DNA from 2 places in the Giesbergeria sinuosa genome. Region 2 is predicted to be linked to the other one. Evidence: predicted binding sites of a transcription regulator. Region 2 holds the regulator's gene; the other holds the start of a gene.
The links. The regulator sigma-54, encoded in region 2, starts transcription at its own class of promoters, with help from an activator protein. The targets are predictions, from matches to a motif close to TGGCANGNAANCTGCTTT.
Positions count from the first base shown of each region.

Region 1: the regulator sigma-54 is predicted to act here: its motif matches at 2,885-2,902, upstream of ACFO6X_RS14480 (phenol hydroxylase subunit).

Region 1 covers NZ_JBHSHJ010000014.1:92,068-97,191, reverse strand. Annotated here, with positions in the region: gene ACFO6X_RS14495 (SPFH domain-containing protein) at 1-113, shown strand, start outside; gene ACFO6X_RS14490 (GntR family transcriptional regulator) at 145-930, opposite strand; gene ACFO6X_RS14485 (sigma 54-interacting transcriptional regulator) at 948-2,645, opposite strand; gene ACFO6X_RS14480 (phenol hydroxylase subunit) at 2,942-3,178, shown strand; gene ACFO6X_RS14475 (ferritin family protein) at 3,193-4,188, shown strand; gene ACFO6X_RS14470 (MmoB/DmpM family protein) at 4,200-4,481, shown strand; gene ACFO6X_RS14465 (aromatic/alkene/methane monooxygenase hydroxylase/oxygenase subunit alpha) at 4,527-5,124, shown strand, end outside.
Region 2 covers NZ_JBHSHJ010000016.1:37,464-42,587, reverse strand. Annotated here, with positions in the region: gene ACFO6X_RS15135 (methyl-accepting chemotaxis protein) at 1-192, shown strand, start outside; gene def (peptide deformylase) at 214-753, shown strand; gene ACFO6X_RS15125 (RNA polymerase factor sigma-54) at 768-2,354, opposite strand; gene lptB (LPS export ABC transporter ATP-binding protein) at 2,359-3,141, opposite strand; gene lptA (lipopolysaccharide transport periplasmic protein LptA) at 3,138-3,776, opposite strand; gene ACFO6X_RS15110 (thiol:disulfide interchange protein DsbA/DsbL) at 3,875-4,516, opposite strand; gene ACFO6X_RS15105 (SPOR domain-containing protein) at 4,572-5,124, opposite strand, start outside.

The DNA.
Region 1 (5,124 bases), on a different contig from region 2:
TGCAGGCACAGGCCCAATTGAAAATTGCCGAGGGTATCGCCGCAGGCAAAGTCAACACCATTGTGGTGCCGATGGATTTCCGTGGCATGGTCAATGTGGGGGCTAAAAATTAAGGGGATTGAGGGGCTGGCCCCACGCAGTTGTTCATTCTGCCAGTGGCGGGTGTAGCGGTTCTGGCATAAGAGCCACTTCATCGTGCGCGTTGGGCAGCACCAATCGGCCATCGCGCAAGGCTTGCAGGAGCAGGTGGGGGGTGGTGCAAATATGCGCTTCCAGTGCCAGCGCCGCTCGGGCTTCCTGCCCAGCCAAGGCGAGCTCGTAGATTTCGCGGTGTTCGGCATGAACATCGCGCAGCAAGCCCGGCAGGCCCATCGCGTAGCGTCGGTAGCGTTCGCTGTGGCGTGAGAGCAGGCGCAATACCTTTTGCGTCCAGGCCGATGGGCGGCCATTGAGCAGTGCTTCATGAAAACGCACATTCAGTGCCTCCCAGTGGGGGCGCTGCTCGGCGCGAATGGGGTAATCAACGGCACTCAGGGCGGCATAGCTGCTGTGCAAGGCTTGCCGCCAAGCCTCACCACCATAGCGCATGGACTGGCGCAAGCCCTCGGTTTCAATCAACACGCGCAGGCGTGTCAGTTCTTCCAAGTCTTCCATCGCAATGGGGGTGACGCGAAACCCGCGTTGCCCTTCGGCAGTGACCAAGGCATCGCTGACCAAGCGGGTGACGGCTTCGCGCAGCGTGCCTGCGCCCACGCCATACTGCTGGCGCAGGTGTTCGATGCGCAGTTTGCTGCCGGGGGGCAGTTGGCCCTCGATGATGGCTTGGCGCAGTCGGTTGTAGGTTTGCTCGGTCAGGGTGCGCGAAGGGTCGCTGCCATCGTCGGGCAGTTCGTGGGAGATATCGGGAAGGAAAAATGCACGTTTGGCCATCAGCACATCCAGAAGTATCAGGACGGGGCGCGTTCGTTCAGGCGCGACAGCCGGTAGCTCAGTTGGGGCCGTGTCAGGCCCAAGGTGCGTGCAGCGGCAGACAGGTTGCCCCCGGCGCGGGCCACGGCCTCGCGGATCAGGGTGTCTTCTAGCACTTCTAAAGACAGGCCGCTGTGCAGCAGGGTATCGTAAAGTTGGGCCGATTGGGCCGCTGGTGCTGCCACAGTGCGCTCCAAAGCGCCGCGTGCATTCACGGTGGCCCCGGCTTGCACGGTAATGTGTGGAAACAGCACGTCGGCATCTACGCTTTCGTCTGAGGGCGTGAGAATCACGCCGCGCTCGATCAGGTTTTCGAGCTCGCGTACATTGCCCGGCCAGCGGTGGGCGCGCATAGCCAGTAGCGCCCGGTCGGTAAAACCGGCCAAGCGTTTGCCGTGGCGCACCGCGTATTTTTGCAGCAGGTACAGGGCAATGAGTTCGATGTCGTCGCCCCGTTCACGCAACGATGGGATGCGAATCGGATAGACATTGAGCCGGTAGAGCAAGTCGCGCCGAAAGCGGCCTTCTTCTACCGCTTTTTCCAAATCCACATTGGTCGCGGCCACCACGCGCACATCCACGCGCCGGGCCTCATGGCCGCCCAGGCGTTCTATCTCGCCGGTTTGTAACACGCGCAGCAGTTTGGCTTGCACAGGCAGGGGCATTTCGCCCAGTTCGTCCAGCAGCAGCGTGCCGCCGTGGGCACGTTCAAAGCGGCCAATGCGCAAGGCCGAAGCGCCGGTGTAAGCGCCTTTTTCTGCACCAAACAGTTCGCTCTCTATCAGTTCGGCGGGCAAGGCGGCGCAGTTGACAGCCACAAACGGTTTATCGGCCCGTGCCCCCATCGCGTGCAACGCGCGCGCAAAGCGTTCTTTGCCCACGCCCGTCTCGCCCGTGAGCAGCACCGTCACATCGGTGGCGGCGGCTTTGCGCAGCAGGGCCACGGTTTGCTCAAAAGCGCGCGAACGCCCAATGATGCGCCCCAAGTCGTCGGCGGGTTGCTCTAGTTGTGTGCGCAGGTTGTGGACTTGGGATTGCAATTCGTCCAGTTGCAACAGCACTGAGTCGGGGTTGTAATCGCGCGCCATCACTTCGGCATCGGGCCACTCTTCGGCAAAACGGCCTTCGATGCGGCAATGCGGGTGGCCGCAGGCGGCGCATTGCACCTCTTTGAACAGCACCGAACGCTTAAAAAACGCGCTGGTATAGCCCGAAGCGTAGCCGAGCAGCATCCAACAGGTGGGTTCTTCTTGTGGGCCGAAGTCGCGCAATTGGGCCTCGACCTCCCAACTGTGTTCCCAACGGAATTGACCCAGAAAATGCCCACCGGCCTCGTCGATTTCAAAGGTTTCGGTGGTGACTTGCACCGCCCCTTCCAGCATGTGCAGTTGCAGGCCCACGGCAAACATCTCAAACACACTGGCACCGGTGCGCACTTGATGGGCCAACAGGGCATCGCGCTCGCCCGAGGCGTAACCAGCCCGCAACAGTAGGCGACGGGTTTGCGCTGGCCCCAAGGTGTTGATCAATTCGCGCCGTAGGGCGTGCAGCGCAGCGGCATGCACCAGCACCATGCGTTGGCCCGACAGCCAAATGCGGCCATCCCCCGCCGAAAAATGCACCAACCGACGCAGGTCGGCATCCGAGGGAAGAGCAAGGTTTTGGGGGGCGGGCATGGACAAACTATCGATAAATTGGCAACGAAGCAGAACCGGGTAAACCCTGAAAGAAATGCCAATTCATCAAATAAGCAACCGGAATAAGCTTATTTTCACCAAATCATCATACTGCAGCGCAACATTTTTCATGTGGTGAATAGGGGGCTCGCACCGCCCCCCAACCGTGCCAGAAAACTATCGATTTTTCTAAGGACAAACCCTCGTTTTATCGAGATTTTTTGGTTTTTGGCATGGCGTGGCATGGCTTCTGCAATAGCAAGAGCAGACAGCCCAACACCCCAAGGAGTCCGTACATGACCACCCCCGAGCCAGCCACCTCCGATGCCATCGCTTGCGATGTCTCGCGCCGGTTTGTGCGTGTGCTGCAAACCCGTAGCAACGGTTTGGTGGAGTTTGAGTTTTCTATCGGTTGGCCCGAATTGGCGGTTGAGCTGATGCTGCCCCGGCCGGCCTTTGAGGCTTTTTGCCGTGCCAACCAAGTGCATCGCTTGGACGATGGCGCGGCCACCCCGGTTTCCACCCCTGTTTGAGGAGACAAAGCAAGATGAACATCGACCTGCAAGCGCGAGAGATCAAGCCGCTGCGTAACACCTTTGCCCGCGTGGCCGCCTACACCGGCGACAACAAGCCAGCCTCGCGCTACCAAGAGGCGACGCTGGGGGTGCAACCCACGGCCAACTTCCACTACCGTCCTACGTGGGAGCCAGAGTTTGAGTTGTTTGACAAAGGCCGCACTGCGGTGCAAATGGCTGATTGGGATGCCCTGCGCGACCCGCGCCAGTATTACTACGCCAACTGGACGATGGCCCGCGCACGCCAGCAAGAGGCGATGGAATCGAACTACCAGTTTGTCGAATCGCGCAACCTGATCGCCAAAACGAGCGATGCCCTGCGGGCCAAAACGGTAGAAGTGCTGATGCCCCTGCGCCATGTGGCTTGGGGGGCCAACATGAACAACTGCACCATCTGCTCGCGGGGTTATGGCACGGCCTTTACTGCTCCGGCCATGTTCCAAGCCATGGATCAGTTGGGTGTGGCCCAGTACCTGACCCGCTTGGGGTTGGCGCTGGGCGAGCCCGGTGCGCTAGAGGCAGGCAAAAACGCCTGGCTGCAAGACCCACGCTGGCAAGTGCTGCGCCGCTTGGTCGAAGACACCTTGGTAATTAACGACCCGTTTGAGCTGTTTGTGGCACAAAACTTGGCCCTCGATGGCATGGTGTTCCCGCTGATTTACAGCCATTTTGTCGATGACCACTTGGCCGTGCAAGGTGGCACCGCCGTGGCCATGCTCACTGCCTTTATGCCCGAGTGGCATGCCGAAGCCAACCGTTGGGTGGATGCCGTGGTCAAGGTGGCTGCCGCCGAAAACGCCGACAACCAATCGCTGATCAGTGGCTGGTTCCAACGCTACGCCGACCAAGCCCAAGCCGCACTGGCCCCGGTGGCCGAGATGGCCTTGGGTGCTGCCGGGGCCGAGGCCTTGTTGGCTGTGCGCGAAACCCTCAATGCCCGTGCCCGCAAGGCTGGTCTGACTCTGTAAGAAAGTTTGCGATGACCGAAACCGTTTCTAAAGTCTTTATTGCCTTCCAAGACAACGAAGAGTCGCGCCCGATTGTCGATGCCATCTTGGCCGACAACCCCGAAGCCACCGCCGTGCATTCGCCCGGCTTGGTCAAGATCGATGCTCCCGGCCGCTTGGTGGTGCGCCGCGAGACCATTGAAGAGCAAACTGGCCAGCGTTTTGACCTGCAACAGATTCACGTCAATCTGGTGACGCTGTCGGGCCACATCAACGAAGACGACGATGAGCTGTCGCTGAGCTGGCTGCGCTAAAGCAGCTGCCATCCCCCTATTGCCGCACCCCCAGGAGACAACACCGTGGACGCACCCGTTACCAAAAAGAAACTCGGCCTGAAAGAACGCTATATCGCCATGACGCGCGATTTGGCTTGGGACACCAGCTACCAGCCGATGGACAAAGTGTTCCCCTTCGACAAGTACGAAGGCATCAAAATCCATGATTGGGACAAGTGGGAAGACCCCTTCCGCCTGACCATGGATGCCTACTGGAAGTACCAAGGCGAAAAAGAGAAAAAGCTCTATGCCGTGATTGAGGCTTTTGCCCAAAACAACGGCCAGTTGAGCATCTCGGATGCCCGCTATGTGAACGCGCTCAAGCTGTTCATTCAAGGCGTGGTGCCGCTGGAGTATTACGCGCACCGGGGCTTTGCCCATGTGGGCCGCCACTTTACCGGCGCAGGGGCCCGGGTGGCCTCGCAAATGCAGGCGGTGGACGAGCTGCGCCACTTCCAAACCGAAACCCATGCCCTGTCGCACTACAACAAGTACTTCAACGGCATGCACAAGTCGAACCACTGGTTTGACCGCGTCTGGTACCTGTCAGTGCCCAAGTCGTTCTTTGAAGATGCCCTGAGCGGCGGCCCGTTCGAGTTCCTCACCGCTGTGAGCTTCTCGT
Region 2 (5,124 bases):
ACCTCTATCAACCAGATGGACCAAGGCACACAACAAAATGCGGCCTTGGTAGAACAAGCCACAGCGGCAGCCCACGCCCTGCAACAGCAAGCCACACAATTGGCCGATGTGGTGGCAGAGTTCAAGCTCGATCACCAGCACGCCACAACACCCGCAGCACGGGCTGCACGCCCTGCAGCCTTGCTACGCTAACAGCCCATACCGGCATCGACCATGACCATCCACACCATCTTGAAAATGGGCGACCCGCGCCTGTGGCGCACGGCCCAGCCTGTTACGGCCTTCAACACCCCAGTGCTGCACCAGTTGGTAACGGACTTGCACGACACCATGCAGGCGGCCAATGGTGCCGGGTTGGCAGCGCCACAAATTGGCGTCCATTTGCAGGTGGTGGTCTTTGGCTCGCACTTGCCCAATCCGCGTTACCCAGATCGCCCCTTGGTGCCCCCCACTGTGTTGATCAACCCCGTGATTACCCCGCTGGATGCCGCCCAAGCCGAGGACTGGGAGGGCTGCCTGTCGGTGCCAGGGCTGCGGGGCCGGGTGCCCCGCTGGAGCCGCATCCGTTACACCGGCATGGACGTGCTGGGCCAGCCCATAGAGCGCATCGCCGAAGGCTTTCACGCCAGAGTGGTGCAACATGAGTGTGACCACCTGATAGGCACCCTGTATCCGCAACGGATGTCTGATTTGCGCCAGCTCGGCTTTACCGAAGTGCTGTTTCCCGAACTGCAGGCCGACGCCAACGATTAACCCCCACCGCCTCGCTACAGCGTTTTGCGCAGCGTGGCCGTGGGGATTTTTAATCCTTCACGGTATTTAGCCACCGTGCGACGGGCACACTCAATGCCCTGCTCTTTGAGCATTTCAGCCAATTGGTTGTCCGACAAGGGCTTGGCGGGGTTCTCGGCAGCAATAAACTGCTTGATCAACGCGCGCACAGCCGTGCTGGAGGCATTGCCACCACTGTCAGTGCCCAAGCCCGAGCCAAAAAAGTATTTCAGCTCGTAAGTACCCTGGGGGGTAGCCATGTATTTGGCTGTGATCACCCGCGAGATTGTGGACTCGTGCAGGCCCAGCTCGTCGGCAATGTCGCGCAGCACCAGCGGACGCATGGCCAACTCGCCATGCACAAAGAAATTCTTTTGGCGCTCCACAATGGCTTGTGACACCCGCAAGATAGTGTCAAACCGCTGCTGAATGTTTTTGATAAACCAGCGGGCCTCTTGTAAACGCTGTTGCAAAGCCTGATGGCCTTCGTCTTGGCGACGGCCACGCAAGGCACCCGCATAAATGTCGTGGATGCGCAGGCGTGGCATCACTTCGGGGTTGAGTTGCACACTGAACTGGTGCCCCGCCTGACCATGCCCCATGCGGCGCACCAGCACGTCTGGGATGATGGCGTTGCGCTCTACCGAGATAAAGGGCCGCCCCGGACGCGGCTCCAGCCGGGCAATCAAGGCCATTGCTGCACGGGTTTGCTCCTCGGTGGCCCCACAGGTTTGGGCCAAGCGGCGCACATCGCGGCGGGCCAGCCCTTCCAGCGGCTGCTGGCAAATGCGCAGCGCCAATGCAATGGTCTCAGGCGGGATGGCAGGCGCAGGATGTGCGGCCAATGCTGCCAGTTGCAGTGTCAAGCATTCAGCCAAGTGGCGAGCCCCCACACCAGTTGGCTCCAGCGTTTGCAGCAAGTGCAAGGCCACCGTGAAATGGTGCAGCAGCTCCTCTATGTCATCGCTGTGCTCTTCACCCGCCAACCCTTGAGCCAAAGATTCCAGCGAATCCTCCAGATAACCGTCTTCGTTGAGTGATTCGATCAGAAAATACAGTGCGGCTTTATCCTCTGGAGACAAGCGCAAACCCACCGTTTGTCGGTGCAAGAATGCCGCCAGTGATTCATGACCATGTGCCAAATCTGTGGCACTGACATCCATTTCTTCGTCAGTGCCACGGCTGCAGGCCGGGGCATCGCCACCCCATTCACTATCGTCCGGGGCCATGTCCACACTGCCATCGCCCTCCCAGTCCAGCACTTCGGTGCTGCTGCTGTCACTGTTGCCCTGCTCTGCCTCTGTCAATGTGGCCTGACTGCTGTCTGCACTGCTGGTGCTGCTCACAGGGGCTGCCCAGTCGGCATATGGCTCCTCTGGCGGGGGCGTGTCGGCCTGCGCCAAACCAAACTCCTCGCGCGAGGCTTCGTCGGGGTTGCGCTCCAAAAAGGGGTTGTCCGCCAGCATCTGCTCGACTTCCTGGCCCAACTCCAACGTCGAGAGCCGCAACAGCCGAATAGACTGCTGCAACTGCGGCGTCAGGGTCAGGTGCTGCGATACACGCAGAGACAGGCCAGGTTTCATCGGCTCACATACGGAAATGTTCGCCCAGGTACACCCGACGCACCTCGGCGTTGTTGACAATCTCGGAAGGCGTCCCCTGTGCCAACACCCGACCATCACTGATGATGCAGGCGTGGTCACAAATGCCCAGCGTTTCGCGCACGTTGTGGTCGGTAATGAGCACGCCAATGCCGCGCGCTTTCAAAAAACCGATGATGCGCTGAATTTCAATCACGGCAATCGGGTCGATGCCTGCAAAAGGCTCATCCAACAGGATAAAACGCGGCTGCGTGGCCAAGGCACGGGCAATCTCGACCCGGCGCCGCTCGCCGCCAGACAATGCAAGCGCAGGAGAGTCTCGCAGATGGTCGACACGCAGCTCTTCCAACAAAGACTGCAAACGCTGCTCAACTTCGGCCTTGCTCAAAGACTGACCCGCGGCATTTTGTTGCAACTCCAGTACGGCACGCACGTTTTCTTGTACCGTGAGTTTGCGAAAGATAGACGCTTCCTGCGGTAGGTAAGACAACCCCAGACGTGAACGCTTATGGATAGGCATACGCACCACCGACTGCCCATCAATGCGAATATCACCCCCATCGCTGGGCAACAAACCAACGATCATATAAAACGAAGTGGTCTTGCCTGCACCATTGGGGCCCAGCAGACCGACTACCTCGCCTTTTTGCACAACCAGCGATACGTCCTTGACCACCTGGCGGCTGCCATAAGACTTGGCTAAATGCAGCACCTCCAATCGGCTATCCGTAGCTGCCTCGGTGGTGGCATGCGCGGGTGCGGCACTCATGGCTTGTCAGTACCCAGTGCAGAACTGGGGCGCAAAGGCAGAGCAGAAGCAGGTGCCACAGGAGAGGCCGGAGCTGTAGTCGCCTTTGGAGCCAGTATGGCACGCACACGTCCGCCCGACGTTGCTGACGCCCCCTCAGGGCTGCGCTGCTGACCATCCACACTGAACACATCCGTCAGGTTGTTGTAAACGATCACCGCCCCCGTGAGTTCATCTTGTAACTTGGCCCCTTGGTAACGGCGCAACTCGGCACGGCGCAATAGGCGCACGGTGTCGTTGTGGCCGTTGTATTCAATGCGTTCGCCTTCGCCCTCGACAAATTCTTCAGGGGCGCCGGGTGCGGTATCACGCTTTTGTCGGAAGAACGCCCGTTGGCCTGCTGCCGCCGTGACGGTACCAGACTGATAACCATCGGCATCTTGGCGCACTTCCAGACGCTCACCCCGCAGCACGATGGTACCTTTGGTCAGAACCACACGGCCCGTAAACACGCTGGTTTGCTGCAATTCGTCATGGCGCAGGGCATCGGCCTCAATGTTCATGGGCTGATGGCGGTCGGCCTTTTCAGCGTGCGCCAGCGTGAACGGGGCAGCAGCCAAACAGGCGAGCAGGGGGAGCGTGAAGAGGCGGTTCATCAAAAAAGGCACGAATCTTGCGGCGATTGTAGCGATGCCTGCCAGCCACAAAAAAGCCCGCCAAAGCGGGCCGTGGTTGCAGACGAAAGGGGGATGGCTCAACCCTTGACCGTTGTCAGGTGGTTGACCACCTGCAACATGGCTTGCAAGCCACCGGCCATCGTGCCATCGGTGTAGTAGCGGCCTGCCACCCCCATAGATGGCGTGCCTTCAACCCCATAGGCTTCTTGCAATTGCGTGGCGCGGCGCACTTGGTTAGCCACGCTGAAGGACTGGTACATCTCTTTGAATTTGGCCATGTCCAATTCGGGCTGCTTGGCAGCCCAGGCCATGATGTCGTCGTCCTTGGCCAGCTTCTGCTTTTCCACATGAATGGCGCGAAACGCACGGGCATGCAGAGCCTCGACTTTGCCCAGGCCTTCCAAGGTGTAATACAACTTTTGCGCTGGCACAAAGCTGGCATTGAAGGCCACCGGCACGCGGCGCACCACCAAATTGGCTGGCGCTGCCTTGATCCAGTTATGAAACATGGGTTCAAAGGTGTGGCAATGACCGCAGCTGTACCAGAAGAACTCCAACACCTCCACCTTGCCTGCAGGTACATCAGAAGCCACTGGTTTGGCCAGTTTGTTGTAATCCTTGCCTTCTTTGGGCGCAGCCCCCTGCGCTTGGGCCGACAGCGGCAGCAAAGGTGCAGCCAGCGCCAGGGCAGCAGTCAGGGAAAAATCACGGCGTTTCATCAAAAGGTACTCCTTATTGCGGTGGAGGGTCTGAGCAGTATCTGCCTACAAAAGTTCAGCGTTGCACACGCACCAAGGCCGAATCCACGCCAGCACCATCCAATTTTTCTTTGAGCTGCTCTGCATCACCACGTTTGCCAAATGGGCCCACCCGTACGCGAAACACCGTGCGGCCATTCTGTTCACGCTCACTGACGCGAGCCTCCCAGCCCATCATGGCCAGCTTGGCGCGCTGTGCTTCTGCATCAGTTTGGCTGCCAAATGCCCCTGTCTGGAGGAAGTAGGTAAAAGCGTCATCTGCCGTGCTGGTGGCGTTGGCCGTGGCGTTGGCTCTGCTCTTGGCCAAGTCGCCCAACGGGTCGGCACTGGCACTGGTGTTGGCCTTGGCATCGGGCTTAGCCTCGGCCTTACTGTCGGCTTTAGTCTCGGGCTTGGGGGCCGTCTTGGAATCGGCTGCCCCCTCAGGGGTGGGCTTAGACTCGGTCGCACTGGGTTTGGCCACAGGCTCGGCGGCCGATGGCGGTGCCACCACAGGCGCAGACTCCACCACGGCTGGACGGGCCGGATTCTTGCCGTAAAGTGGGGCGTTTGGATCCCAGTCTTTATTT